2 regions of the Streptomyces citrinus genome follow, and region 1 is predicted to be linked to the other one. Evidence: predicted binding sites of a transcription regulator. Region 1 holds the regulator's gene; the other holds the start of a gene.
What was found. Region 1 encodes HspR, which represses chaperone genes until heat shock. Its sites were predicted from a motif close to TTGAGNNNNNNNNNCTCAA; they were not measured.

Region 1 (14,917 bases):
GGGCGACCGTGATCATCCAGATGAAGGAGGTCGCGATCTTCAGGCCGGCGAAGAAGTACGTGAGGTTCTGGAGCGTGGAGGTGTCCATGCCCTCGAACCAGGAGACCACCGGGTACGAGATGAAGAACGACGCCTCGTAGCTGTCCACGTGGTGCTGGGCGCCTTCGAGGGCGTGCAGCAGGAAGATGCAGACGCCGACGATGAGGATGACGGCCTCGACGAAGTACGCCTGGCCGAAGTTGGAGCCGGCGAACCGGGACTTGCGGCCCGGCTTGCGCGGGTGGGACAGCTGGCGGACGACGATCAGGACCGCGATCCCGATGACCGTCAGGGTGCCGATCAGCTCCACGAACATGTTGTACGGGGCCCACTCGCCGACGATCGGCAGCAGCCAGTCGGCCTGGAAGAGCTGGCCGATGGCGTTGACGATCGTCAGCAGCAGCGAGAAGAAGCCCACCGCCACGAACCAGTGCGCGACACCGACGATGCCCCAGCGGTTCATCCGGGTGTGGCCGAGGAATTCCTTGGCCACCGTGACGGTGCGCTGCACCGGCTCGTCGGTGCGGGTGCCCGCGGGCACGTTCTGGCCGAGCCGCATGAAGTTGTAGATCTGAAGGAGGGCGCGGACGAACAGGGCCGCGCCGACCACGATCGTAACCAGCGACACGATGATCGCGGCGAGTTGCATTTGAGGGCTCCTCGGGCCTGCGAGGGGAGTCTTTGAGGACGGCTGATGAGGGGTCGGGATTCCCATCAGCCTGATTACTAAGCGGTAACTTATGTAGTCCGTCTGAGACTACCCACTTACGGAGACGCAATGTAGTCGTCGCGTTCGTGATCTGCGTCGCTGAGGCAACCCTCACGGCGCCGCGCGCGGCTGATCAGGGTCGTTCCGGGGTGCGGTCCGGTGGGTCCGACGCCAAAGCAGATCGTGTTATTCGCTCCATATTTGGACATAACGGAATAGCTTATGTAGGGCTCCGGACGGGCGTGCCCCACCGGTGTCACCCCGATACCGCAACTTCACCGAGGGGCCCACGATGACCGCACCCCTGACGTACCTGGTCACCGGAGGCGCGGGCTTCATCGGCTCGCACCTCGCCGACGCGCTGCTCGCGCACGGCCACACCGCCGTCGTGCTCGACGACCTCTCCACCGGCGACCGCACCAACCTGGCCACCGCCTGGCCCGACCCGAAGCTCCGCTTCGTGCGCGGCTCGGTCCTCGACGCGCGGCTCGTCGACGAACTCATGGGCCGCTGCGACCGGGTCGTGCACCTGGCCGCCGCCGTCGGCGCACGGCTCGTCGCCGAACAGCCGCTGAAGTCGTTCACCACGAACGTGCGCGGCACCGAGACCGTCGTCGAGGCCGCGCACCGGCACGGCCGCCCGCTGCTGCTCGCCTCGTCCTGCGAGATCTACGGCGGCAACGGCGCGGGCCCGGTCGCCGAGGCCGCCGACCGCGTCCTCGGCCCGACGACGGTCGCCCGCTGGTCGTACGCCACCGCGAAGGCCGCCGACGAGATCCTCGCCCTCGGCTTCCACCGCGAGCACGGCCTGCCGGTGACGATCGCCCGCCTCTTCGACACCGCCGGCCCGCGCCAGTCGCCCGCCCACGGCGCGCTCGTCCCGCGGCTCGCCGCGCAGGCCGTCGCGGGCCTGCCGCTCACGATCCACGGCGACGGCACCCAGCGGCGCTGCCTCACGCACGTCGCGGACGTCGTCGACGCGCTGCTGCGCCTGCTCGACCACCCCGGCGCCGTCGGCGAGGTCTTCGACGTCGGCAGCGCCGAGGAGACCAGCGTCGGCGACCTCGCGGGCCTGATCGTCGAGCGCGCGGGCTCACCGTCGCCGCTGCGGTTCGTCCCGTACGAGGAGGTGGCCGCGGCCGGCCACGGGTTCGAGGACCCGGAGCGGCGCGTCCCCGACACCCGCAAGCTGCGCGCGCTCACCGGATGGGAACCCCGGTCGGGACTGACCGACATCGTCGACGCGGCGCTCGTCGACGCCGGAGGCGGCTTCCCCGGACCCGGCGCCCCGCTGTCCTTCCCGCCCGCCCCGGCCCGGGTATGAGCGTGCTGTACGGGATCGCGGCCGCCGCGACCGCCCTGCTGCTCGCCGCCGCCCTCACCGCCGCGCTGCGCGTCCTCGCGCTGCGCACGTCCTTCGGTGTCGTACGGCCCGGCGCCCGCACGCCGCACACCAGGCCCGTCCCGCACCTCGGCGGGCTCGCCGTGACGCTCACGACCGGCGGCGTCTCGGCGGCCGGCGCCCTCACCGGGCTCGCCCCGCTCGGCTCCACCACCGCCACCCTGCTGCTCGCCACCGGCGCCGTCGCCCTGCTCGGGCTGCTGCACGACCTGCGGCCGGTGGGCGCGCGGGCGCGGATCATCGTGCAGGCGGGAGCGGCGACCGTCGTCGTGCACGGCACCCAACTCGGCCTGTTCGTCGGTGCGTTGACGGTCCTGTGGATCGTCTTCGTGACGAACGCCTTCCACGTGCTCGACACCTGCGACGGGGCCGTGGGCACCGTCGGCGTCGTCACCTCGCTCGGCCTGTGCGTGTGCGCGGGGGCGGAGGGGACCGGCTCGCTCGCCGTGCTCCTCGGGCTGCTCGCCGCCGCGCTGACCGGGTTCCTGACGTACAACTGGCATCCGGCGCGAATGCTCCTGGGCGGCTGCGGGGCGCTGTCCACCGGGTTCCTGATCGCGTGCGCGGCGCTGCTCGTGAACGCCGGGCACGACGCGCCCGCCTCACCGGCCGCGCTGTTCGCCCTGACCGTCGTGGTCAGCGCCGACGCCGTGCTCGTCCTGGTGTCCCGGCGCAGGGCCGGGCGCGGGCTGCTGCGCGGCGGCTCGGACCACATCGCGCACCGGCTGCGGCGGCTCGGCCTGACCGTGCCCGGGGTCGCGGTCGTGCTCGGCGCCGCCGCCGGGCTCGGCACGGTCACCGGCGTGCTGCTGCACCGGGGCACGGTCGGCGCCTCGGTGGTGTGGTGGCTGGGCGGGGCCGCCGCGGTGGCGGTGGGCCTGCTGCTGCGGGTGCCGGTGTACGCGGCGCGGCGACGGGTGCGCGCCGCCGAGGCGCCCCACTCCGTCGATCTGGTGCGGGGTTGAGAGAGGTGACCGCCACGGCCCGGACCGTGGCCGGCACCGCGGTGAGCGGCCACGGGCGGCCGCACATGTCGTACGCGCGAGGGAGAACGAAGATGATCGGCATCGGCCGGACCGCTGAACTGGTGCGCCAGCTCACCCATTACGAGATCGACCTGGTGCTCGACTCCGGAGCGCACCACGGCCGCTTCGGGCGCGGCCTGCGCCGGGCCGGGTACCGGGGACGGATCGTCTCCTTCCAGCCGTTCGGCGGGCCGCGCGCCAAAGTGCGCCGTCTCGCCGCGCGGGACCTGGAGTGGAGCGTGCTCCCGTACGCGCTCGGCGAGCGGGACCGCCAGTGGACCCGGCGGCTCGACGGGGTGTGGGAGGACGTCGTGGCGCCGGGCGAGCGGGTGCTGCTCCAGGTCGACCACGTGCCGGAACTGCCCGAAGTCCTCGCCGGCGCAGGGGAGTTCGGGGACGACCTGACCCTCGTACGGTCGGGGGAGGTGTTCGCGTGAGGATCGCGTTCGTGCACCGTCGCGGCGGCGACGACGAGGCCGTGCTCGGCCAGGCCGCCGCCCTCGGCCGCGCGGGCCACGACGTGCACCTCGTCGCCGCCGACGCCGACGACCTGCGCCGCACGCCCGGATACGCGACCGCCCGCCGTACCGTCACCGTGACGACCGGGCACGGCGGAGACCCGGTGGCGGCGCTGCGCGCGCTGCGCCCCGACGTGGTGCACGTCCACCACGTCTCCGCCGACCCCGGCCGCTCCTGGGTCGCCGACTGGACCGGGCCGCTCGTCGCCACGCTGCACGACCACCACCCGCCGTGCGCCTCCGCCGGCCTGCACCGGGACGGCCGCTACGGCGGCTCACGGGGCGCGAGACTGCCCCTCGCGTGGGCGTCGCGGGGCGGGACCGCCGACGACCCGCTGCTGCGACGGGCCGACCGGCTGATCGTGCTGTCCGAGACGAGCCGCGCCCGGTACACGCGGGCCGGTGTCGCGCCGGAGCGGCTCGCGCTCGTGCCGCACTTCGTGCCCGACGGCACCCGCGGCGCCATGCGCCCCGAGCCGGTCTGGGTCTACGCGGGGCGGCTGGCCCAGGAGCAGGGCATCACCGAACTCCTGCGGCGCTGGCCCGCCGGGCAGCGCCTCGACGTGTTCGGCGGCGGGCCCCGGGAACGCGAGTGCCGGGCCGCGGCCCCGGACTCCGTGACGTTCCGCGGGGTCGTGGAGCACGCCGGCCTCGTCCGGCGCCTCGGCCGCTACCAGGGCCTCGTGCTGCCCGGCCGCTTCGACGACGGCCTCCCGCTCGTCTACTCCGAGGCGCTCGCCGCGGGCCTGCCCGTCCTCGCCTTCGACGGCTCCCCGACGGCCCGCACGGTCCGCGCCGAGGGCACCGGCACGGTCGCCTCCTGGGACGCCTCGCTCCCCGCGGCCCTGCGCGCCGCGTCCCTCGTGTTCCCCACCCTGCGCGCGCACTGCCGTGCGCGGTACGAGGAGACGTACGGCGAGACCCAGTGGGTGACCGGCACCGAGCGGCTGTACGCCGCCGTGGTGCGGGCCGGTGCGCGGGAGTTCGCGTGAGGGGCGCGCGGGGCACCGTCCCCCACGACCGCCTGGGCGCCCGCGCCCTGGCGGCCGCCCGCGACGCCGTCACCGCCGAGCAGGTGCGGGAGCTGCGGACCCGGCACGGGCTCACCCCCGGCCTCACCGGCCTCTACGTCGGCGGCCTCGACGCCGCACAGCGCGTCCCGTTCCTGCTGGCCGCCGCCGACGCCGTGGCGGACCGGCTGCCCGGGTTCCGGCTGCTCGTCGCCGGTGACGGGGAGCGGCGCGCGGCGGTCGAGCGGCACGGGCCGCACGTCGTGTCCGTGGGCCCGGTCGACGGGCCGGACAAGGCGCTGCTCGGCGCGGCGGCCGACGTGATGCTGATGCCGGGCCTCGTGGGGCCGTGCGCGGCCGACGCGTTCGCGCTGCGCACGCCGCTGGTCACGACGCGGTGGCCGGTCCACGCCCCCGAGTTCGGCTGTCTGGATGACGGCCGCAACGCCGTCGTCACCCCCGACGACCGGGGCGCCTACGCCGACGCGGTCGCCGAACTCCTCACCCGGCCACGCCGGTTGGCGTGTCTGCGCCGGGCCTGCCGCGCCGACGCGCAGCGGTTACCGGCCGAGGACGCGGCGGCTCGGTCCGGGCACGGCGTGGAAGGGGTCCTGCATGGCACTACGTGATCTTGTCCCGTCCCGGCCCTGGGTGCGGCGCACCCTCCTCGGCGTCTGTCTGCTCCTGACGGTCGCGCTCGGCGCGGGCGCCTGGGCCTACGCCCGCCTCGACGGCAACATCCGCACCGACGAGGCCACCGACCAGGCCCTCGACGCCGACCACGGCAGACGGCCCGCCGCGCTCAGGTCCGGTGCGCAGAACATCCTGATCATGGGCTCGGACATCGAGGCCACGAAGGACAGCCAGCGCTCCGACACGACGATGCTGCTGCACCTGTCGGCCGACCGGAAGCGGGCGGCCCTGGTGAGCGTGCCGCGCGACCTGATGGTCGACATCCCGGCCTGCCGGCTGCCGGACGGGGAGCGCAGCGAGCCCGAGTACGCCCAGTTCAACTGGGCGTTCGAGCGCGGCGGCGCGGCCTGCGCGATCCGTACCTTCGAGGACCTGACGGACGTCCGCGTCGACCACCACCTGGTCCTGGACTTCACCGGGTTCAAGACGGTCGTGGACGCGCTCGGCGGCGTCGACGTGAAGGTGCCCGAACGGATGAAGGTGCCCCACGGCGACCTCGTCCTGCACAAGGGCGAGCAGCACCTGAACGGCGCCGAGGCCCTCGTCTTCGTACGCGGCCGTACCGGCGTCGGCGACGGCAGCGACCTGCAACGCATCGAGCGGCAGAAGGAGTTCGTGCGGGATCTGCTCGGGCAGGTGCGGGAGGCCGGGCTGCTCGACCACACGACCCGGCTCTACCCCGTCCTGCACGCCGTCACGTCGGCGCTCACCGCCGACAAGGGGCTCGACTCGCTGAGCGAGCTGTACGGGCTCGCGGAGGGCGCGGGCCAGGTGCCCGAGGGGCGGACGGCCATCGTCACCGTTCCGAGCGTGGAGCACCCCGACTACTGGGGGCGCTACACACCGGTCGAGGACCAGGCCGAGGCGCTGTTCGACGCGCTGCGCGAGGACGAGCCGCTGCCCGCGCACCTCTACAACGCGTACGACCCGGACAACGACGAGCTGTGACAGGGGAGTCGGCGGTCCTTCACGGTGACGTGCGGCTCGCCGCGAGAGCGCGGGCCACCGTCACCACGTACGGGGACACCATCAGGACCGGCGCCCGCACCCCCGCGTGCCGCCCGCAGTAGACCCACCACTGCCGCACCGGCAGCTCGCGCTGCGACACCCTGCGGCGCAGCGCCTCGCGCACCCCGATGCCGGGCTCCCGCGAGCCGCGCAGCAGCGGGTCGGGCGGGCAGTCGCCGACGTGCCGCGGCGCGACGTACGCGGCGATGCCCGCGTGGCGGGCCCGCAGCCCGTGGTCGTGGTCGCCCATGCCGTGCCGGAACACCTTGTCGATGTCGCCGACCCGCTCGCGCACCGCCCACGGCAGCAGCACCACGCGGCCGTCGTACGTGTCGCAGGGCTCGGGCCGCCCGGTCGGCTCGACGAGGACGAGGGCGCGGCCGCGCAGCCGGCGCCCGGAGTGCGTGGTGACGCCGTCGTGCCGGACGGCGCCCACGACGACGGCCGTGTCCTCGAAGCCGCGGGACGCGCGCAGGAGGTGGGCCAGCGCGTCGGGCGCGAGCCGCACGTCGTGGCCGAGCCACAGCTGGTGCGTCGGCTCGTGGATGCCGGCGGCCCGGCTGTTGCGGCTCGCGAGGCGCATGCCGTGGCCCCAGAACACGTCGGGTCCGACGACGGTCACCTGCGCGCCGGGGTGGGCGCGGCGCACCGCGTCCGGGGTGCCGTCCGTCGAGCCCGCGTCGACCAGATGGACGCGGACGGACGTGCCGCGCGGCAGTCCGCGCTGCGCCGCGAGGGCGTCGAGGGCGGCGAGCGTGGTCGCGCACCGGTTGTGGCTGGTCATCAGGACGGCGATGCGGGGCGGTCTCGGCGGCTCCACGGGAGGCTCCTTCCTCGTAAAAGAGCTGGTCAGAGCCTTTTGATCATCAAACTGCACATAAGCGCAGGATAAAAGTTGAGTGCAGGTGACTCAGGTCTGTTGACGGGGAGGGGGGTGGTGTTGCAGTCTTGAGTCAGTTCCACTCAAGTATTAGCTGGAGGATTTGAAATGGCACGTGCGGTCGGCATCGACCTGGGCACGACTAACTCCGTCGTCAGCGTTCTGGAAGGCGGCGAGCCCACCGTCATCACCAACGCCGAGGGCGCCAGGACCACGCCGTCCGTCGTCGCCTTCGCGAAGAACGGCGAGGTGCTGGTCGGCGAGGTCGCCAAGCGCCAGGCGGTCACGAACGTGGACCGTACGGTCCGCTCGGTCAAGCGCCACATGGGCACTGACTGGAAGATCAACCTGGACGGCAAGGACTTCAACCCGCAGCAGATGAGCGCCTTCATCCTGCAGAAGCTGAAGCGCGACGCCGAGTCCTACCTGGGCGAGAAGGTCACGGACGCGGTCATCACCGTCCCGGCGTACTTCAACGACTCGGAGCGTCAGGCGACGAAGGAGGCCGGCGAGATCGCGGGCCTGAACGTCCTGCGCATCGTCAACGAGCCGACGGCCGCCGCTCTCGCGTACGGCCTCGACAAGGACGACCAGACGATCCTCGTCTTCGACCTCGGTGGCGGCACCTTCGACGTCTCGCTGCTGGAGATCGGCGACGGCGTCGTCGAGGTGAAGGCCACCAACGGTGACAACCACCTCGGTGGTGACGACTGGGACCAGCGCGTCGTCGACTACCTGGTCAAGCAGTTCAACAACGGCCACGGCGTGGACCTGTCCAAGGACAAGATGGCGCTCCAGCGCCTGCGCGAGGCCGCCGAGAAGGCGAAGATCGAGCTCTCGTCCTCGACCGAGACCACGATCAACCTGCCCTACATCACGGCCTCCGCCGAGGGCCCGCTGCACCTGGACGAGAAGCTCACGCGCGCCCAGTTCCAGCAGCTCACGTCCGACCTGCTGGAGCGCTGCAAGACGCCGTTCCACAACGTCATCAAGGACGCGGGCATCCAGCTCTCCGAGATCGACCACGTCGTTCTCGTCGGTGGCTCGACCCGTATGCCGGCCGTGGCCGAGCTCGTCAAGGAGCTCACCGGCGGCAACGAGGCCAACAAGGGCGTGAACCCGGACGAGGTCGTCGCCATCGGCGCCGCGCTCCAGGCCGGTGTCCTCAAGGGCGAGGTCAAGGACGTCCTGCTCCTCGACGTCACCCCGCTGTCGCTTGGTATCGAGACCAAGGGCGGCATCATGACGAAGCTCATCGAGCGCAACACCACGATCCCGACGAAGCGCTCCGAGATCTTCACGACGGCCGAGGACAACCAGCCGTCCGTGCAGATCCAGGTCTACCAGGGCGAGCGCGAGATCGCGGCGTACAACAAGAAGCTCGGTATGTTCGAGCTGACCGGTCTGCCGCCGGCCCCGCGCGGTGTCCCGCAGATCGAGGTCGCCTTCGACATCGACGCCAACGGCATCATGCACGTGACCGCGAAGGACCTCGGCACGGGCAAGGAGCAGAAGATGACCGTCACCGGTGGCTCCTCGCTGCCGAAGGACGAGGTCAACCGGATGCGCGAAGAGGCCGAGAAGTACGCGGAGGAGGACCACGCCCGCCGCGAGGCCGCCGAGTCCCGCAACCAGGGCGAGCAGCTCGTCTACCAGACGGAGAAGTTCCTCGCCGACAACGCGGACAAGGTCCCCGGCGATGTGAAGACCGAGGTCGAGGAAGCCGTCTCCGAGCTGAAGGAGAAGCTCAAGGGCGAGGACTCGGCCGAGATCCGCACCGCCACGGAGAAGGTCGCCGCCGTCTCGCAGAAGCTGGGCCAGGCCATGTACGCCGACGCCCAGGGCGCGCAGGCCGCCGGTGACGCCCCGCAGGGCGACGCCCCCGGCGCCGAGAAGGCCGCCGACGACGACGTGGTCGACGCCGAGATCGTCGACGAGGACCGTAAGGACGGTGCCGCGTGACGGAGGAGACCCCGGGCTTCAGCGAGAGCGAAGAGCCTGACGTCCCCTCCGGCACCCCGGCGGACGCCGCTGACGCCGCCGCCGAGCCGAAGTCCGCTCCCTCGCCCGACAAGGGCGAGGGGGCGGCCCCGGCCGGGGACTCAGCCTCAAGCCCACAGGATGTGGCCCTGACGGCACAGCTGGACCAGGTGCGCACCGCCCTCGGCGAGCGCACCGCGGACCTCCAGCGCCTTCAGGCCGAGTACCAGAACTACCGTCGCCGGGTGGAGCGGGACCGCGTCACGGTCAAGGAGATCGCCGTCGCGAGCCTCCTGACCGAGCTGCTTCCCACCCTCGACGACATCGGCCGCGCCCGTGAGCACGGCGAACTCGTCGGCGGATTCAAGTCCGTCGCGGAGTCGCTGGAGACGGTCGCAGCCAAGATGGGTCTTCAGCAGTTCGGCAAGGAGGGCGAGCCCTTCGACCCGACCGTGCACGAGGCCCTGATGCACAGCTACGCGCCGGACGTCACCGAGACGACCTGCGTGGCGATCCTTCAGCCGGGCTACCGGATCGGCGAGCGCACCATCCGCCCCGCGCGGGTGGCCGTGGCCGAGCCGCAGCCGGGCGCGCAGGGCAAGGCCGAGAGTGCTGCCGAGGCTCCGGAGAAGGACGCCGAGAAGGAGAGCGGTGGCCCGGACGAGGGCTGACGGCATACGCGTGACAGAGGCAAGTGAGGAGGGACGTCGAGGCCGATGAGCACCAAGGACTTCATCGAGAAGGACTACTACAAGGTCCTCGGCGTCCCCAAGGACGCCACCGACGCCGAGATCAAGAAGGCGTACCGCAAGCTCGCCCGCGAGAACCACCCCGACGCCAACAAGGGCAACCCCAAGGCGGAGGACCGCTTCAAGGAGATCTCCGAGGCGAACGACGTCCTCGGCGACCCCAAGAAGCGCAAGGAGTACGACGAGGCCCGCGCGCTCTTCGGGAACGGCGGCTACCGCCCCGGTCCCGGCGGCGCGGGCGGCGGCTCGTTCAACTTCGACCTGGGTGACCTCTTCGGCGGGGGAGCCCAGGGGCAGGGCGGCCAGGGCGGGTTCGGCGGAGGCATCGGCGATGTCTTCGGAGGCCTGTTCAACCGGGGCGGCGCGGGCACGGGCACCCGTACCCAGCCGCGCCGCGGCCAGGACATCGAGTCCGAGGTGACGCTGAGCTTCACCGAGGCCGTGGACGGCGCGACGGTGCCGCTGCGGATGTCCTCCCAGGCCCCCTGCAAGGCGTGCTCCGGCACCGGCGACAAGAACGGCACGCCGCGCGTGTGCCCGACCTGCGTCGGAACCGGTCAGGTCTCGCGGGGCGGCGGTGGCGGCTTCTCCCTCACCGACCCGTGCGTCGACTGCAAGGGCCGCGGCCTCATCGCCGAGACCCCCTGCGAGGTCTGCAAGGGCTCGGGCCGCGCGAAGTCCTCGCGCACGATGCAGGTCCGCATCCCCGCGGGCGTCTCCGACAACCAGCGCATCCGCCTCCGCGGCAAGGGCGCGCCGGGCGAGCGGGGCGGTCCGGCGGGCGACCTGTACGTCGTGGTCCACGTCGACGCGCACCCGGTCTTCGGCCGCAAGGGCGACAACCTCACGGTCACCGTCCCGGTGACCTTCCCCGAGGCGACGCTCGGCGGCGAGGTCAAGGTGCCCACGCTCGGCGGTCCCGCCGTCACCCTGAAGCTGCCCCCGGGCACGCCGAACGGGCGGACGATGCGGGCCCGCGGCAAGGGCGCGGTCCGCAAGGACGGCACGCGCGGGGACCTGCTCGTCACCGTCGAGGTGGCGGTGCCCGAGGACCTCACCGACGAGGCCCGTTCGGCCCTGGAGTCGTACGCCAAGGCGACTGAGGACACCGATGTACGGGCAGAACTGTTCCAGGCCGCGAAGGGAGCCTGAGCCACATGGACGGCCGTCGACGGAGCAACCCGTACGAACTGACCGACGAGACCCCGGTGTACGTCATCTCGGTGGCGGCCCAGCTGTCCGGCCTGCACCCGCAGACGCTGCGTCAGTACGACCGTCTGGGTCTGGTCTCCCCCGACCGCACCGCCGGCCGGGGCCGGCGCTACTCGGCCCGCGACATCGAACTGCTGCGCACCGTCCAGCAGTTGTCGCAGGACGAGGGCATCAACCTCGCCGGCATCAAGCGCATCATCGAGCTGGAGAACCAGGTCGCCGCGCTCCAGTCCCGTGTGGCGGAGCTCTCCGCCGCCGTGGAGGGAGCCGCCGCGACCATGCAGCAACGTGAGGCGGCGGTGCACGCTTCGTACCGCCGCGACCTGGTCCCGTACCAGGAGGTGCAGCAGACCAGCGCGCTGGTGGTGTGGCGGCCCAAGCGGCCCCACGACTGAGCCCGTTCGCGCCGAGGGCCGGGTGGCCGACACGATCCGTGTCGGCCACCCGGCCCTCACGCGTGTCAGCCGCTGATCGTGAACGTGGTGCTGTTGTTCCTCAGGTTCGGGTCGAAGGCGCTGATGCGCAGCTCCGGGTCCTCGTTGCGGGTGGCCACGGTGCCGGTCGCGCCGGCCGCGCTCACGCTGTCCACGCGCAGCTTGAAGTCGAAGACCGTACGGGCGTTCTCCCACAGCAGGATCGGCGTGCGGCACACGTAGTGCCGGCCGTCCGCCTCGTCGCACATCTCGGGCTTCTTGGTGACGGTCGTCCCGACGGGCAGGGTGACGTCGATCGTGGCGACGCTCGCGCCGGCGCCGAGGGACGCGACCCAGGCCGGGCCCTTGTTGCGGACGCCGACGCGGGCGGTGACTGTGTCACCGACGGCGACGCCCGACACGCTCTTCCCGATCGCCTTCAGGTCCGCGGTGTTGGCCGCGGTGTACGTCGCGATGCGGTAGTTGTCCGCGAGGTTGAGGTCGTCGGTGCCCGACGCCGCGCGCAGCGACGCGACCGGAGCCGGCACGAAGGCGTCCCCGGTGCCCTGGACGAACGGGCGCCCGGCGAGGGCCTGCTCGTAGGCCTCGTCGGTGTACGGGGTCACCTGGTAGTCGAAGCGCTCGTACAGCGCGGCGGCGGTGGTGCGCACGGCGGTCGCGGGCGACAGGTCGTACGTCTGGCCCGGCGCGACGGCCTGGTCCAGGACGCAGACGGCGGTGGTGCCCGTGGAGTTGGAGACCTGGTCGGCCTCCAGGTACGTGCAGTTGCCGTAGCGGTGCGCCAGGTTCAGGCCGTGCGAGGCGAAGAGGGTGAGGATCGTGCGGTCGGCCGTCCGGTTGCCGGAGTTGGTCAGCCGCACCGGCTGGGCGACGTCGCTGTCGACGGCGACCTTCGTGTTGAAGGGCAGCTCGCTCAGGCCCAGGTCGGGGCCGTTGGCGACCGTGATGCGGGTGTCGGTGGGGTACGCGTCGAGCGGGCCGAAGGCGCTGTCGGCGGTCGCCGAGTAGTGCAGGGACGCGGAGGCGTCGGCGGGGGCGCCCGCCTCGGCGTGGACGCCGAGCGTGGCGGCGGTGATCCACGGGCTGCCGTCGAGCGTCCCGAAGGAGCAGGTCGCCCTCAGCGCACTCGCGGCGTCCTCGGTGCAGTTGGCGGGCCAGGTCACGGCCGCGATACCGGCCAGCTCGCCCGCGTCGACGGTGAGCGTGCCGCCGGAGACCGAGTTGTCGGTGTTGTCGTGGGAGATCTGCACGTCCACGGACTGGGTGGCGGTGTGGCCGTCGGAGTCGGCTCCGGGCAGGACCAGGTCGTAGGGGGCCGATATCCACAGGGCGTCGTTCGCGACCGGGTCGTCGGCGACGGCCGGGCCGCCGCGGCGGCGGTCAGCAGGGCGGCGGCCGCGAGGGCGGTGAGGGTCGCCGCGGCGCGGGTGCGGCGCGGGGGGACGGCGATGGTTCTGCGCATGGGGTTCAGCGGCTCCTCGGACAGGAAGGGAGGTCTGCTCGGACGCCACGGTGACCGCTGGGACACGGGCGGGGTTGCCCTCCGTGCGGCGATCTTGACCTGAGAGTTACCTGTGGGTGCGCTGTGGCGCGGGGGCCCGCGCGCATGGCGCAGGATGGACGCATGACCGAGATCCGCACCCCCCGACTCCTGCTGCGCCGCTGGCACCCCGACGACGACCTGGGCCCGCTGGCCGAGATCCAGTCCGACCCGGTGGTGATGAGCCACATCGGCGACGGCGAGCCGCGCTCCCTCGACGAGAGTGCCGAGGACATCGAGCGCTGGGAGGAGGAGTGGGACGACGAGGGGTTCGGCCTCTTCGCCGTCGAACTGCTCGGCTCCGGCGAACTGGTGGGCGCCATCGGCCTCTACGTCCCCGACGCTCCGGCGCAGGTCGCGGGCCACATCGGTATCCAGTGGCGGCTCGGCCGCGTCTTCTGGGGCCAGGGCTACGCCTCCGAGGCCGCCCAGGCCACGCTGGAGTTCGCCCTCCAGGACCGGGGCATCGACCGGGTCGTGGCCGTCACGGCCCACGGCGACACGTCGTCGGCGAAGGTCCTCGACAAGCTGGGCATGGAGCTCACCGGCGAGGCCGACGGCGCACGGCTGTACGCCATCGACCTCACCGAGTACCAGGGGTAGGGCCCGGCCGCGCGGCTCAGCGCGTGGCCGACTCCCACACCGCCACGGCCAGCGCCGCGCACGAGGTGATCGCCGCCAGGGAGGGCAGCGGCCAGCGGGCCCGCTCCAGGGAGTCCAGGCGCGCCTCGTGCTCGTCGAGGGTCTTGTCGGTCTGGTCGGCGCGTTGCAGGAGCAGGGCGAGGTTGCCCTGCGTGGTGGCGAAGCCGACGTCGACGGAGCGCCGCAGTCGCTCCAACTCCAGCGCCACACCGGCCTGTTCGATATCGGTCATGAACCGTCCCCCTTGCGCAGCCAGCGCGGCAGCAGCCGGTCCACCTCCGGCAGCGCCATCACCCGCGTGACGGCCGCCGCCACGGCGACGACCCCGCGAGCGCGGGCACGTCCGCGGCGCCGCCGTCGGCGAGCAGGGGCAGCAGCGCGAGGACGGTCTGGACCGCGGTGCGCAGGGTTCTGCGTGCGGCTTCGCTCATCGTCATCACCTCCTCAGGAGCGCGGTACGCGCAGCCGGTCCCAGCTGGCGCGTCCCGGGATTCCGTCGGCCGCCGCGCCCACGTACCCGAGCCGGCGCTGCCAGGCCGCGTACGAGAGCACGTCCGCCTCGCCCCACACCGGTCCCGGCCCGACGCGGTAGCGGCCGCAGCCCTCCGCGACCAGGCGCCGCCCCACGGCGGTGCACAGCTCGCTGCGGCGGCCCGGCACGAAGAAGTCCGCGCCGGGGAAGGGCGCGTACCCGACCGGTGCCGGGACCGGCCGCACCCCGAGCCGGGCCTCGACACGGGTGCGCATCCCGGCCATCGAGAACGACGGGTCGATCTTGCGTCGGGTCCACTCCTTGTGCCCGATCACGCTCGCCGCCGACCAGCCGTGGGCGCGGCACAGGGCGGCGGACACCCTTTCCACGGCGGCGAGTTGGACGGCCGGGTAGGGGTCCTTGCCCGTGCCCAGGTTCTCGATCTCGAAGCCGTAGAAATGGGTGTTGCCGTCGACGGCGTCGGGGCCCGGCGCCGCGGGCACCGGCCGTTCGGCGCGTACGGCGTCGTACGCGGCCGACGATCCGGCGCCCGCGTGGTTGGTGCGGCCGCAGCCGACGAGGTGGACCGTGCCGTCCTTGGCGA
Region 2 (14,917 bases), 1.2 Mb from region 1:
CCGCGCCGGGCCCGTACGGTGACGCGGCCGTGCGCGGGGGAGTGCTTCACCGCGTTGTCGATGAGATTCGCCACGACCTGGTGGATGCGCTCCGGGTCGGCGTGCGCGGTCAGCTCGGGCGGTGAGACGTCGAGGTGCAGATGGACGTCGGTCCGGGTGTGCGTGCCGGAGCCCGAGGCGATGCCGGCGCGCTGGGAGACGGCCATGTTGGCCTCCTTCAGCACTCCCGACAGATAGGGCCAGACCTCGAAGCGGCGGGCCTTGAGCGGCACGACACCGTTGTCCAGACGGGAGAGGTCGAGGAGGGTCTCGACGAGCCGGCCGAGCCGCTCCGTCTGCTTCAGCGCCGTACGCATCGTCTCGGGATCGGCGCTCATCACGCCGTCGACCACGTTCTCCAGGACCGCGCGCAGGCCCGCGATGGGGGTGCGCAGCTCATGGGAGACATTCGCCACGAGTTCCTTGCGCTGCTGGTCCTGCGCGGCCAGCTCGTCGGCCATGCGGTTGATCGTCACCGCCAGGTCGCCCAGTTCGTCGCGGCGGCCGTCGCCGCGCACCCGGCGCGTGTAGTCCCCGTTCGAGATGGAGCGGGCCACCGTGTTCATCTCGTCCAGCGGCGCGGTCAGCGAGTGCGCCACGAACTGCGTGATCAGCAGTGTCGCGATGATCGAGAACACCGTGATGAAGCGGAGCTCCGTCGCCGTGTACATCGCCACCATGAGCAGGCCCGTGGTGATGAAGACGGAGACGACCACGAGCGTGCCGAGCTTCGCCTTGATCGAGAACGGGCGCAGGCCGCCGGTCGCCCAGTGCGGGTTGAGGGGCGGCTTGAGCGGCCGTGAGTGCGGTGCCCGGTCCCCGGCGCTCATGGGGTCGGCGTCTCCAGCGCGTAACCGACGCCGTGCACGGTCCGGATGCGCTCCGCCCCGATCTTCCGGCGCAGCGCCTTGATGTGGCTGTCGACGGTACGGGTGCCCGAGGCGTCGGCCCAGTCCCACACCTCGGCGAGCAGCTGCTCGCGGGAGAGGACGGCGCGCGGCGTGTTCGCCAGGCAGACCAGCAGGTCGAACTCGGTCGGAGTGAGGTGGACGTCCTCGCTCCTGACCCGCACGCGGCGCTGCGCGTGGTCGATCTCCAGTTCGCCGAGGCGGAGGATCCCGCTGCGCGGAGTCGCGGCGGCGAGCGCGGCCCGCTCGACGCGGCGCAGCAGGACGTGGACCCGCGCCGCCAGCTCTCTCATGGAGAACGGCTTCGTCATGTAGTCGTCGGCGCCGACGCCGAGACCGACCAGCATGTCGGTCTCGTCGTCGCGCGCCGTCAGCATCAGCACCGGCACCGGCCGCTGGGCCTGCACGCGACGGCAGACCTCGAGGCCGTCGAAGCCGGGCAGCATGATGTCGAGAATCAGCAGGTCGGGCTGCCAGGCCTCGGCCGTGTCGACCGCTGACGGGCCGTCCTGTGCGGTTTGCACGAGGAATCCCTCGGCACGCAGCCGGGCGGCGATGGCCTCCACGATCGTGGGGTCGTCCTCGACGACGAGTACCCGTCGCTGGGCGCCCGGCGCCGCCGTGCTGGTGTTGTGGGAGGTGTGTGTCTGCTCCATCGCCCCGCCCCTGAATGCGCGCCACCGTGGCGCGCTTGACGCTTGAATGATCTGGGTTTCGGACGTCAGCGTACGGGGAGTTACCGCCGGTCGGCTACGCGGCCCGTACTGCGAGGTGCACCACGTCGGGTACGCCTCGGACAACGGGGATCTCTTCGGTGCGGACCGCCCGGAATCCGGCATTCCGCAAGGTTCTTTCAAAATTTGCGGAGGGCTGTGCGGACCAAACGGCCAGCACGCCACCGGAGTTGAGACGAGCGGCACAGGCGGCGAGGCCCGCGGGCGAGTAGAGGTTCTCGTTGTCCTCGGTCACGGTCCAGTCCGGGCCGTTGTCGATGTCGAGGCAGAGCGCGTCATATGTCGCGGTGGTTGTGTGGATGTGGTGCACGAGATCGGCCTCGACGATCTCGGTGCGCGGATCGGCGAGCGCCTCGGCCGAGAGGTGGGTCAGCGGACCGTCGCGATGCCAGTCGATGATCGCCGGTTCGCGCTCGACGACGGTGATCCGGCCCCAGCGCGGATCCGCCGCCGCGTGGGCGAGCGAGAAGCCGACGCCCAGGCCGCCGATGAGGACGTCGGGGTGTTCGCGATCGTCGGGCAGCGCGTCCAGGGCCGCGTCCACGAGCAGTCGCTCGGAGCGGCCGTCGGACGTGTCCATCAGGAACGTGCCGTTGGCGATGATCTGGAGCAGGTCGTGGCGGCGCCTCAGGACGATTTCGCCGAAGGGGCCCTCACGGCGGTCCAGGACGACGGTGGTTTCTTCCGGGTACGCGGTGCTCATGCGGGCCAGTTTCACGTACGGGGCGGTGGGCGCGGGCGGAGGTGCGCGGACCGGCTCATAGGGTGGACACATGGAGCGCAGTCAGGAGCAGAAGTCCCGTAGACCCGCGGTCCGCGGCAGCTATGCCGTGGGGGACGAGCGGCGCGCCCGGATCCTGGACACCGCCGTCGAGCACTACGCGCGGTGGGGCTTCCACGCCTCCTCGCTGGCCCGGATCGCCAAGGACGTGGGGATCACGCAGGGCGGGCTGCTGCACCACTTCCGCTCCAAGGAGGACCTGCTCGTCTCGGTGCTGCGGCGCAGCGACGAGCAGGACGTCGAGCGGTTCTTCTCGCGGGAGCCGGCCACGCCCGTCGAGGTGTTCGAACTGCTCGTCGAGCTCGCCGCGCACAACGCCGAGCGCCCCGGCCGCACCAAGATGTTCAACGTCCTGGCCGGCGAGGCCGGTGAGCCGGGCCACCCCGCCCACGACTTCTTCGTACGCCGGTACCGCACCGTCATCGCGAAGACCGCGGCCCCGCTGCGGGCCGCCGTCGAGCGCGGCGAGCTGAGGCCGGACACCGACCCCGAGGGCGTCGCCGCCGAGCTCGCCGCTGTCATGGACGGGCTCCAGCTCCAGTGGGCGCTCGCCCCCGACACGTACGACATGGTGGGGCGGCTCCGCTCCTATCTCGACCGTCTGCTGCGCTCCGTCACGGTCGACGGGGCCGGGCTGCCCGCGCGTCGCTGAGGGCGGGTTGCGGACGTCGCCCGCTGCTGTGAGGTTGCTGTGCATCGCGCCTCACGTGTCGCCGGTCACAGACAACGGCACCCGGTGGGGCGAAGGGTGGGGTGGATCGGCAGGAAAGGGGTGTCCCGGGTGGAACCGGATGTGACGGCCGACGCCGACATACGCGAGCTGCGCGACCCGCGGGGTCCGCTGCCCGCCGTTCCCGCGCAGCCCGGGGCGCCGGTCCCGGAGCGGCTGCCCCGCGGACGCCTCGCCCGGCTGCGGCCGTGGCGGCTGCTGCCCACGCCGTCCGGCACACCGTTCACCTTCACGTACGCCGTCGTCCTCGTCGGCACCTCGCTGTACATGCAGTTCGGGGACCCGGACACGGTCTCCTCGCTGCTCCGCGCATCCAGCACCGATGTCGCCCATCTGGCCCAGTCGCCGGTGCTCGTGCTGCTGGCCAGCGCGCTGTGGATCGCGGGCGGCATCACGTCACCGTTCGTGATCGCCTTCGTCGTCGTCCTGACCGCCCTGGAGCGGCGTATAGGAGGAGTGCGCGCGGCCGGCGTCTTCCTGCTCGGCCACGTCCTCGCGACCCTCGCCACGGAGGTCCCGGTCGGCTTCTCCGTGCTGGCGGGCCACCTTCCCGACAGCTCCCTGCACCGCCTCGACTACGGCATCAGCTTCGGTGTCGCCGCGAGCATAGGAGCGCTGGCCGGCCTGCTCACCCCGTGGCCCCGCCTCCTGGTGCTGCTCGGCTTCGGCGGAATGCTCGTCGCGGACCTGATCGCGTTCACCGATCCGCTGAGCAACTGGGGACATCTGCTGGCCCTGGCCATCGGTGTGGCGACCTGGCCCCTGGTCCGCCGCTGGACCCGCCCCCGACCGGCGGCGGAGACACCCCGAACCGCACGAGGCAGTGCCACAGCTGCTTGACGTACTGCAGGACCGCGTCCTGGCCGCCGTGGGCCGACCAGCTCCGCGGTGACCTGACGACCGAGGCGGCCGCCCGTCCGACGGCCGCCGCGTCGAGGGCGCCGCCGGTCCCGAACTCGCCGGCCACCCGCGCCGCGACCGACGGCAGCGCGGGGCCGCGGAACGCGGCGAGTTCCGCGTCCCGGCCCGCCGGGCGCAGGACGAACCCGCAGTGCCACTCCACCGGCAGTCCGAGGCCGGCGAGCAGGTCGCCGCTCCGGGTGCCGCGGAAGGACGGGTCGAGGACGAGCGCCTCCGCGTCCCTGGCCAGGTCCACGTCGCCGTGCACCTGCGCCTCCACGGAGAAGTCGAGGGAGCGGCCGATGGGCCGCGGTGCGCCTTCCGGCAGCGCGCGGATCGCCGTCACCGGGTCGGCGCCCCGCACACCGAGCGACGCGCCCGTCATCGCCGCGTCCGCCACGAGAGCGGCGAGCACGGGGTGCAGCGCGTCCGCCGTGCCGATGTCGGCCGGGCCGACATGGCTGTCGCCGAAGCAGAAACTGGTCCGCTCGTTCACCTCGGGCCGCAGCCGCACATGGCACGACCCGAACCGGGGCGCGGCGCCGTCCGCGTGCCGCATGAGGTTCAACGCCCCGTACGTGGGCCGCTGCTCGGGGGCGGCGCTCCGGTAGGCCCCGCCGAACAGCCGCTCTTCCCACCCGTCGCGCGGGCCGCCCGGGTGCGCGCTGCGGCTGCCGTTCGACAGACCCGTCTCGTACTGGCCGCGGTACCGGCCGTCGGCGGCGAGCCGCTCGGCGACGGTGGCGCGGTGGCCGAGCGCGGGCACGAGGCGGTCCGGGTGGAAGTTCAGGGTCACGCGCGCGTGGGCGCGCACCGTCGCGATCAGTGCGGCCGCCTTGGCGGGCGTGACTCCGTGGCCGCGCAGCCGGGCGAGGGCGTCGGCGCGGCCCGCGCGACCGGCCGCGCGCACGTGCCGCAGGGCGGCCTGCTGCGCGGGGGTCGGCGGGGGCGGGGTCATGCGCCGCAGTATCGGGGTGTGCGACCGGGCCGGGCAAAGGGATTCCGGTACGGGCCCGGCCGCTCAGGGGCGGGCGGGGCAGGTGCTCAGCGCGGGCCCACGTACGTCGCGTTCGTCAGGGGGGCCACCGTCCGCCAGCCCACCGCCTTGTAGAGGAGGTGGCCCTCGGGGGTGCAGGCGAGGACGGCTCGGGTGGCGCCCGTGGCGTGGGCCGCCGCGTGGAGCGTGCCCATGATGACCCGGCCGAGGCCCTTGCGGCGGTGGTCCTCGGACGTCTCGATCTGGTCGACCACCGCGCTCGCGCCGGTCGGCACGACCTGGCCGCGCGCCGCGAAGGCGCCGTCGGCGTCGGTGATCAGGAGGCGGGTGACGGCTCCGCGGGTCCAGGAGCGCAGGTGGTAGCCGGAGGGGACCTCGGGGGCCGGTGCCGGGGTCAGCTCCGTCGTCATCAGGTAGTCGTCCGAGCCGTACGGCTCCCATTCCGGGCCGAGCCAGGGCAGCACCCGGGCCGGGTCCGCGAAGACCTTCAGGTGGGTGTTCCTGGCGCGCGTCGACTCCGTCGCCTTGCGGACGTCCTCCTCGCGCACCGCGTCGTTCGTGGCGCCGATGACGTGCCGGCCGACCTGCTGCGGCAGGCCCACGTGGATCGTGTAGCCCCAGGGCTCGACGAGCGGGGGAGTCGCCCCGCGCGAGACGACCCAGCCGTCGACCCAGTCCCGTACGTGATCCACACGATCCACGCCCGCGTCCGCCATGGCCACTCCCCGGATGTAATGGTTGCTTGTGGTGAGTGAACCTTACGTGTGCGGTGTTCCGGCGCGACAGAGGTGATCGCTGACAGCGAACGCGCGGTCGGGAACATTCGGAGGTGCTCAAGCATTGAGTCGACATAGCTCAACTTGACTGCCTAGGGAGAGATCATGGCTTCGACGTCCAACCCACTCACCCTGCCGGTGCTGCCCCTCGACGACGAGGTCGTGCTGCCCGGAATGGTGGTGCCGCTGGACCTGAACGACACCGACGTACGCGCCGCGGTGGAGGCCGCTCAGGCCGCCGCCCGCTCCAGCGGGCCCGACGGGGGAACCAAGCCGAAGGTGCTCCTTGTTCCGCGGGTCGACGGCACGTACGCGAACACCGGTGTGCTCGGCACCGTCGAGCAGGTGGGGCGCCTCGCCGACGGCGACCCGGGCGCGCTGATCCGCGGCCGCGGCCGCGTGCGCATCGGCGCGGGCACGACCGGGCCCGGCGCCGCTCTGTGGGTGGAGGGCGTGACCGTCGAGGAGGAGGTGCCCGAGCCGCTGCCCGGCGCGGTCACCGAACTCGTCAAGGAGTACAAGGCGCTCGCCACGAACTGGCTGAAGAAGCGCGGAGCCTGGCAGGTCGTGGACCGCGTCCAGCAGATCGACGACGTGTCCGCCCTCGCCGACAACTCCGGCTACTCCCCGTTCCTCACGACCGCGCAGAAGGTCGAACTCCTGGAGACCGCCGACCCGGTCGCCCGCCTCAAGCTCGCCACCGCCCAGCTGCGTGAGCACCTCGCCGAGCAGGACGTCGCCGAGACCATCGCCAAGGACGTGCAGGAAGGCGTCGACAAGCAGCAGCGCGAGTTCCTGCTGCGCCGCCAGCTCGAAGCCGTACGCAAGGAACTGCGCGAGATCAACGGCGAGCAGGACGGCGAGGAGTCCGACGACTACCGGGCCCGCGTCGAGGCCGCCGACCTGCCCGAGAAGGTCCGCGAGGCGGCCCTCAAGGAGGTCGACAAGCTGGAGCGGTCCAGCGACCAGTCGCCGGAGGGCTCCTGGATCCGGACCTGGCTGGACACCGTCCTCGAACTGCCGTGGAACGAGCGGACCGAGGACGCGTACGACATCCGCGGCGCCCGCGCCGTCCTCGACGCCGAGCACTTCGGTCTCGACGACGTCAAGGAGCGGATCACCGAGTACCTGGCCGTGCGCAAGCGGCGCTCCGAGCGGGGGCTCGGGGTCGTCGGCGGGCGGCGCGGCGGTGCCGTGCTCGCGCTCGTCGGCCCGCCCGGAGTGGGAAAGACGAGCCTCGGTGAGTCCGTCGCCCACGCCATGGGCCGCAAGTTCGTCCGCGTCGCGCTCGGCGGCGTCCGGGACGAGGCCGAGATCCGCGGCCACCGGCGTACGTACGTGGGCGCGCTGCCGGGACGGATCGTGCGGGCCGTCAAGGAGGCCGGGTCCATGAACCCGGTCGTGCTGCTCGACGAGATCGACAAGGTGGGATCGGACTTCCGGGGCGACCCGGCCGCCGCCCTCCTCGAAGTGCTCGACCCGGCGCAGAACCACACCTTCCGGGACCACTACCTGGAGGTGGAGCTGGACCTGAGCGACGTCGTGTTCCTGGCGACCGCGAACGTGCTCGAAGCCATCCCCGAGGCACTGCTCGACCGGATGGAGCTCGTCCGCCTCGACGGCTACACCGAGGACGAGAAGGTCGTCATCGCGCGGGACCACCTGGTGCCGCGACAGCTGGAGCGCGCCGGACTCGCCGACGGTGAGGTCGCCCTCGACGAGGACGCGTTGCGCAAGCTCGCCGGTGAGTACACGCGGGAGGCCGGTGTCCGCAACCTGGAGCGGGCCGTCACGCGGGTGCTGCGCAAGGTCGCGGCCCAGCACGAACTCGGCGACCGGGAGCTGCCGTTCACGGTCGGCGAGGGTGACCTGCGGGCGCTCATCGGGCGGCCGCACCACGTGCCCGAGTCCGCGCAGGACCCGGCCGAGCGGCGCACGGCGGTGCCGGGTGTCGCGACCGGCCTCGCGGTCACCGGAGCCGGTGGCGACGTCCTCTTCGTCGAGGCGTCCCTCGCCGACGCGGAGACCGGGGCGGCCGGGCTGACCCTGACCGGTCAGCTGGGTGACGTCATGAAGGAGTCGGCGCAGATCGCCCTGTCCTTCCTGCGTTCCCACGGCGCCGAACTGGAGCTGCCCGTCGCCGACCTGAAGGAGCGGGGCGTGCACATCCACTTCCCCGCGGGCGCGGTGCCGAAGGACGGGCCGAGCGCGGGCGTCACGATGACGACCGCCCTCGCGTCGCTGCTGAGCGGACGCCTCGTCCGTACGGATGTGGCGATGACCGGTGAGGTCTCGCTGACGGGCCGGGTGCTGCCCATCGGCGGCGTGAAGCAGAAGCTGCTCGCCGCGCACCGGGCGGGCATCACGACCGTCATCATCCCGAAGCGCAACGAGGCCGACCTGGACGATGTCCCGGCGGAGGTCCTGGAGAAGCTGGAGGTGCACCCGGTGACGGACGTCCGACAGGTTCTCGAACTGGCCCTGGCCCCGGCCGAGGTGAAGGTGGAGGTCCCCGTCGCCGCGTGAGCCGCGCGCGGACCGTCAGGTGCCTGAGGGGCTGGAGTCGAGCCAGCCCCTCAGCGTCGCCCGCACACCCGCCTGGAAGCGGGTCTGCGCGTTCAGCATCGTCATCAGACGGGTGATGCGGCGGCGCACCGTGTGCACATGGAGGTCGAGGCGGCGGGCGATCGCCTCGTCCTTCAGGCCCGAGGCGAGCATCGTCAGGAGCTCGCGGTCCTCGTCCGTGACCTGGTCGGGGGAGTCCGAACCGATCGGCATGGAGCGCTCCCACACCGCCTCGAACAGCGGCACCAGGGCGTGGCTGAGTAGCGAGTCGTTCACCACGAGCGCGGAGGCCGTCGGGTCCGCCGCGTCGGTCGGCGGCAGCAGCGTCACCCGCCGGTCGACGGTGAACAGCTTGGTCGGCAGGTCCTGGCCGACCCGTATCTGAACCCCTTGCGCGGCAAGGTCGTTGAGGCCGCGCGCCCGCCCGGGAAAGGTGAAGCCCTCCCGGTCCACGACCGCCCGCACCCGTGCCCCGCGCCGCACGGGCGACGCCATGTCGAGCGGGGTCGGCATGCCGTCCGGCTGGGAGGACGCGTACGGCGGGCGGTCCAGGAGCGCCACCTCCTCGGTCGCCGACGCCAGCATCGCCGCGATGCGCTCGCTGATCGCCCGGCCGCCGCGGACCGTCTCGATGCCCATCGCCCGGACGTCCGCGGGGGTGGCGCTCAGGAGCTGCGCGGCGAGCCGGTCCACGGAACCGGTGAGCTCCTCCAACTCGGCCGACCGGTGCAGGAGTTCCGCCTGGCGGTGATGGAGCAGATTGCGCAGGGCCGTCGCGGGCGCGACCGCGACGGGCACCGTGCCGCCGCGCGGCTGCGGCACCGTGAAACCGCGGTCGGCGAGGTGGCCGAGGACGGCGCCGGTCCGCCGGACCGAGAGCCCGACCGCCCGCGCGAGCCCCGCCCGCGAAGTGAACGCGGGCGGTGTGAGCAGGGCTTCGTACACCCTGAGCTCTTCCTCGCCGAGTCCGAGAGCCTGCCACTGCGCGTCGTGCCCACCCGATGTCACCTGGGCATTTTCCGTTGATCGATGCAGGCCACACAAGTGTGCACGTACACAAGTAAGCACCCGGAACGCATTGTTCCCACGGGGTGCCCGGCCTTTGCATGGCCGCACCGACATCCGTTCACGCATCAGTGGCACCGGAGGGCAACTGTGGGGACCTCAGCACGCAGACGTAAGGACACGAGCCGGGGCCGGGGCATAGCCGCGGCCCACGGAGTGGCGGCACTGCTCGCCGCCGCGGGCCTGATGGTCACCGGAGTGTCGGCCGCGCAGGCGGCCGACACCACGGCCCCGGTCGTGAACGGCGCGGACACCGACACCGACACCCCCTCGCTCGTCACCGGGCTGCACGACGAGGTGTCCGCCACCGACAGCGCCGCCGACGCGGCCCGCGGCCACCTCGCCGGCAAGAAGGGCCGCTACCACATCGCGGACACCTCGGCGAAGGACCTCACCTCGCTCGGCACCACGACCGCCAAGGGCGGCCGCGAGACGGTCCGGCTCCAGCAGAAGTACCGGGGCGTCGAAGTGCTCGGCGGCCAGTACGTGGTCCGCATGGAGAAGAAGGACGGCAAGCGCACCGTCACCGGCACGTCCGGCAAGTACTTCACCGAGCTGAAGCTGGACACGGTCACGCCGAAGGTCTCCGAGAAGGTCGCGATCCAGCGCGCCGTCGCCGCCGCGGCCACCCAGCTCGGCACGGCCCCGCTGCGCGCACCCGCCAAGGGCGCCAAGGCCGGCGAGAACCCGCTCAGCGGCAAGGCCGAAGGAGTCGTCGTCCTGCCGCAGGGCGAGGGCGTGCTCGCCCGCCACATCACCGTCACGGGCAGCAACCCGGCCGACGGGACGCCGGTGCGGCAGGAGGTGTACGTCGACGCCCACTCCGGGTTCCCGCTGCTCCAGTACAGCGGCATCCAGTCCTTCGGCTCGACGGACACGGCCACCGGACAGACGCAGGACGCGGCGACGACCGCGGACGACGCCGCCACCACGTCCGTCCCGCCGTTCCTCGTCAAGGGCTCCGGCACCCGCTACAACGGCGAGAAGGCCGACCTCAACCTGTACAAGGGCGCCGACGGCACCTACCAGATGATCGACTACGGGTTCCGGACCGCCGAGGACCCGTACGAAGGCCCCATGCTGAAGACCTACGACGCGCGCGGCGTCGACGTCGCGTACGCGTCCGGCACCTGGCCGAGCGGCGTCAAGGTCTTCTCCTCGACCACCCCCGAGTTCGGCGCCGACGCCACCGACTCCGGTGCGGTGGACGCCCATTGGGCCGCCAACAAGGTCTACGGCTACTACAAGGACCACTTCGGCCGTAAGGGGCTCGACGACAAGGACGAGTACATCTACTCGCTCGTCGGCGTCACGGCCAACGGCGGCCCGTACAACAACGCCTTCTGGGACGGCAGCAAGATGGTGTACGGCCAGGGAGGCGGCGACTACCGCACCTTCTCGGCGGACGCCGACGTCGTGGGCCACGAGATGACGCACGGCGTCACCGAGCACAGCGCGAACCTCGTGTACGTGGGCCAGTCCGGCGCGATCAACGAGGCGATCTCGGACTACTTCGGCAACGCCATCGACCTGGAGTCGAGCGGTCAGTCGATGGACGACCCGGACTCGGGTCTGCTCGGCGAGGACCTGTGCACCACGCTGTCGCCGCGCGAGTGCGCGCTGCGCGACCTCAACAACGACATGACCACGCAGAAGGACTTCATCGGCGTCACCGCCCGCGGTGACAGCGGCGGCGTGCACCTCAACTCGCCGATCTTCTCGGGCGCGCTGTGGGACATCCGCAAGAGCTTCGGCGGCGACTTCGCCGACCAGGTCGTCTACCGCGCGCTGACCGCGTACATGACGCCGCTCGACGGCTTCACCGAGGGCCGCGCCGCCGTCCTCGCGGCCGCACAGGAGCTGGGCGCCACCAAGGCCCAGGTGCAGACCGTCGAGGACGCCTTCGCCCGGCACGGCATCGTGCCCGGCTGGGAGACCAAGCTCGGCGTCGACACGGACACCCTCCTGACCGCGGTCAACACGTCCTCCACCAACGTCGGCGCGGGCGGCGGCAAGTACGCCGTCTCGCGCAGCAACGAGGACGGCAGCGAGCCGTACTCGGTGTGGGTGGGCGACACCTCCGGCAAGGGCGCACCCCAGCAGGTGAGCCCCAACAACGGTGACTACAACGTCTACGCGAACACCGACGGCAAGACCGTGGTGTGGGCCGACTACAGCAGCAACGGCGTCTCCATCATGGCGCGCCCGGTCGGCGGCGGACTCGCCAAGCGGGTCGACGCCATCGGCAGCGACGTCTCCGGGCTCGTCGTGGACGGCGACTACGTCGCGTACACCGCGACCAACCCGCAGTACGGCGTGACGAACGTCCGGTACGTCAACATGAAGACCGGCGAGGTCGGCCTGGTCGACGGCGGCCGTCCCTACCGCATCTCGGGCCTGCCCTCCGTCAAGAACGGCAAGATCGCCTTCGCGGCGTTGACGCCCGACGCGAACGGCAACGCCGTGCTCGGCGTCAACGTCTTCGACGCGGCGGCCGGCACCACCAAGGCGATGCCCGTCAGCAGCGGCGTGCAGAGCGTCGGCCAGACCGCCATCACCGACGACGGCGTCTTCTGGATCGAGGACACGGACCTGACCGACGGCGGCAAGGCCATGGTGCGCCGCGCCGGCCTCGACGGCACGAACCCCCTCACCGTCACCCCGGAGTCCGGCACCGGCTCGCTGTACGCGTACACGCTCACCGCCTCGGACGACGCGGTCACCGTCACCCAGCTGCCCCCGGCCACCACGTGGGCCAACGCGACGCTGCCGAAGCTGTACCAGGTCGCTCCCGACGGCAAGGGCGGCCCCAAGCGCGTCTCCTGCAACCGCGGCGACCAGGCCTACGCGGCCGCCGACACCGGACAGCGCGTGCTGTGGCTGGACGGCACCACCGGCTCCACGAACCTCGTGAAGCGCGACAGGCCGGCGGGCAAGTGCTGAGCTGAGCCCACCCCAGACGAAGGCGGCCGGTTCCGTGGGGGAACCGGCCGCTTTCTCCTGTCTGCCGTACGGGTCTGCCGTACGGGCGGGACCGGCTCAGCCGTTGGCGAGCGCCTGTACGCGGTCCAGGGCGCCGTTGAACTTGTTGTGATCGCCGACCGTCGGACCGGACGACGTGTACTGCCACATCGTGTAGTAGCCCCAGCCCGCGGGCAGCGTGCCCGGGTCGGCGGCGTAGCGGGCGACCCACAGCGGGTTGGTGGCGCCGAAGGCCGAGGAGTTGCCGGTGCACTGCGTCCACCAGCTCGTCGCCGTGTAGATGACGGCGTCACGGCCGGTGCGGGCCTTGTACTGGTTCAGGAAGTCCCGGATCCAGGTCACCATCGCGCTCTGCGTCTTGCCGTAGCAGGCGGCGCCGTACGGGTTCCACTCGATGTCGAGCGCGCCCGGCAGGGTCTTGCCGTCCCGCGACCAGCCGCCCCCGTGGTCCACGAAGTAGTTGGCCTGCGTGGCGCCGCTCGTGGTGTCGGGGGTGGCGAAGTGGTACGAGCCGCGGATCATGCCCACGTTGTAGGAGCCGTTGTACTGCTGCGCGAAGTAGGGGTTCGTGTAGTACGTGCCCTCGGTGCCTTTGACGTAGGCCCACTTCACGCCGCTGCCCCAGAGCGTGGACCAGGACACGTTGCCCTGGTGGCTGCTGACGTCGACGCCCTCGGTCTGGGTGGCCCGGGTGACGGGGCCCTGGCCGGTGTCGCCGTCGTGCGCCGCGACGCCCATGCCGAGGTAGGCCTCGCCGCGGGTGGGGGTGTCGGCGGCGTGCGCCGCGCTCGGCAGGGTGAGGAAGAGGGAGAGCGCTGCGAACAGGGCTCCGGCCGCGGTGGCGCGGGTGCGGCGGCTGGTTCCGGGTCTGTGCACGGGCATGTGAGTGCCTCCGAAGGCCTCGTGGGGGATCAGGGGTGCTGATCGATGACCTGTGCTGTGCTGACCTGTGCGGGTGCCGGCCTGCGGGGTGCCGGCCTGGACAGTGCGGGCCTGGTGCTGTGCCGTGGGGAAGTGCGCAGCGGCGACCTGTCGACATGTCGATGGTATGAACATGCCATCCGCGCTGTCGTGCATGACGCTACGCATGTAGACCAGGGCGAGGGAAGGGGGCCTGGATGCCGCCGTTGGTCTACTCCTGCGAAATACTGGCGGAGCTGCGGCGATGGCGGCGATTGGCGAAAACTTTCAGAATTCGGAAACCCGGGGAATCTCTGGCCATGGGTGCTGACGTGCACGAAGACGGGAACGGCGAGCGGCGGAACGCGGAACGTGACGCGAACTCCGCCGCCGCGCCGACTGGTGTGGACCACGAATTCCTGTCCCTGGAGCGGGAGTTGACGGTCTTCCTGCGCCGCGCGCGGGCCTCCTCGGGGGAGATGGCCCGCGAGGTCCACCCGGACCTGGAACCGTCCGCGTACGGGCTCCTCGCCCGCCTGGACGAGTGCGGCGCGCAGCGGGCGACCACGCTCGCCGCGTACATCGGCGTCGGCAAGGCGACGATGAGCCGCCAGCTGCGCGCCCTGGAGGACCTCGGCCTGGTCTCCCGCGAACCCGACCCCGCGGACGGCCGCGCCTGGCTCGTCTCCCTCACCGGGCACGGCCGCGCCAACTGCCGCGAGGTGCGGGACGCGCGGCGGATGCGGTACGTGCGCCAGCTGGCGGGCTGGGACCGCCGTGAGGTCGCGGAACTGGCCCGGCTGCTGCACCAGTTGAACGCCGGAATCGAGGAGTGAACGGGCCCGCGGCCGTCACGCGCGGGGGCCCCGGGCCGTCACAGTTCCGCGAACACCACCGAGGCGTCGTCGTGGGTCTTGCTGCGGCGTAGGTGGGTCCGGGTGTGTTCGTCCGCGGTCTCCAGGGCGCGGACCCGGGACACCGTGCCCGAGGCGCCTTCCTTGCGGACGAGGGCGAACAGGTCCGTCCAGTCGCCCTCGCCGAACGTGTCCACCCAGCGGGTCACGCCGTCCGTCATCGCCGCGAGGGCGCGGACGTCGGCGCGGGGGAGCGTGCCGGTCACCGCGCGGGACGCCACCGCCGGGTCGGCCGCCGCCGTGAAGAAGCCGCCCTCCTTGTTGCGCACGGTCGCGTCGGCCACCTCGTCCGAGACCAGGCAGGCGCGCGGGACCCGGGACAGGCGGTCGTCGAGGAGCGCGGTCACCGTGCCGTCCGGCGCCTCGACGAGCAACGCCGAGTCGGAGAGCACCAGATGCTCGACCACGTCCGCGTCCCAGCGCGCGAGGACGACGGTTGCCTGAGGCGTGCGCGGGTGAGAAAGGTCACAGGTTCCGCGGTGGGTGTCGGCGGTCCGTGTGATGCCGGTGGAGAGGATGTCAAGCAGGGTCATATCCCGCCGCGTAGCGGACAGTTCGGACAGTGCGCCGCCGAGGTGGGCCGTGAACCAGGGGACGGAATGCAGACAGCCCGCGTCGCCGGACGG

Region 2: lon (endopeptidase La) is a predicted target of HspR. The motif match lies at 5,930-5,948, and genes of this name have one in related genera.

The regions. Positions count from the first base shown of each region.
Region 1 covers NZ_CP146022.1:4,468,212-4,483,128, forward strand. Annotated here, with positions in the region: gene V2W30_RS20855 (4Fe-4S dicluster domain-containing protein) at 1-688, opposite strand, end outside; gene V2W30_RS20860 (NAD-dependent epimerase/dehydratase family protein) at 1,041-2,072, shown strand; gene V2W30_RS20865 (MraY family glycosyltransferase) at 2,069-3,115, shown strand; gene V2W30_RS20870 (hypothetical protein) at 3,121-3,612, shown strand; gene V2W30_RS20875 (glycosyltransferase family 4 protein) at 3,609-4,685, shown strand; gene V2W30_RS20880 (glycosyltransferase) at 4,682-5,332, shown strand; gene V2W30_RS20885 (LCP family protein) at 5,319-6,344, shown strand; gene V2W30_RS20890 (glycosyltransferase family 2 protein) at 6,364-7,188, opposite strand; gene dnaK (molecular chaperone DnaK) at 7,393-9,246, shown strand; gene grpE (nucleotide exchange factor GrpE) at 9,243-9,935, shown strand; gene dnaJ (molecular chaperone DnaJ) at 9,981-11,165, shown strand; gene V2W30_RS20910 (heat shock protein transcriptional repressor HspR) at 11,171-11,620, shown strand; gene V2W30_RS20915 (hypothetical protein) at 11,686-13,170, opposite strand; gene V2W30_RS20920 (GNAT family N-acetyltransferase) at 13,284-13,802, shown strand; gene V2W30_RS20925 (hypothetical protein) at 13,819-14,073, opposite strand; gene V2W30_RS20930 (hypothetical protein) at 14,132-14,272, opposite strand; gene V2W30_RS20935 (peptidoglycan-binding protein) at 14,286-14,917, opposite strand, start outside.
Region 2 covers NZ_CP146022.1:5,693,319-5,708,235, forward strand. Annotated here, with positions in the region: gene V2W30_RS26605 (HAMP domain-containing sensor histidine kinase) at 1-869, opposite strand, end outside; gene V2W30_RS26610 (response regulator transcription factor) at 866-1,603, opposite strand; gene V2W30_RS26615 (spermidine synthase) at 1,698-2,384, opposite strand; gene V2W30_RS26620 (TetR/AcrR family transcriptional regulator) at 2,455-3,114, shown strand; gene V2W30_RS26625 (rhomboid-like protein) at 3,244-4,032, shown strand; partial or broken gene V2W30_RS26630 (DUF3626 domain-containing protein) at 4,061-5,050, opposite strand; gene V2W30_RS26635 (GNAT family N-acetyltransferase) at 5,137-5,805, opposite strand; gene lon (endopeptidase La) at 5,971-8,391, shown strand; gene V2W30_RS26645 (LuxR C-terminal-related transcriptional regulator) at 8,407-9,438, opposite strand; gene V2W30_RS26650 (M4 family metallopeptidase) at 9,586-12,438, shown strand; gene V2W30_RS26655 (lysozyme) at 12,535-13,359, opposite strand; gene V2W30_RS26660 (MarR family winged helix-turn-helix transcriptional regulator) at 13,710-14,213, shown strand; gene V2W30_RS26665 (protein phosphatase 2C domain-containing protein) at 14,252-14,917, opposite strand, start outside.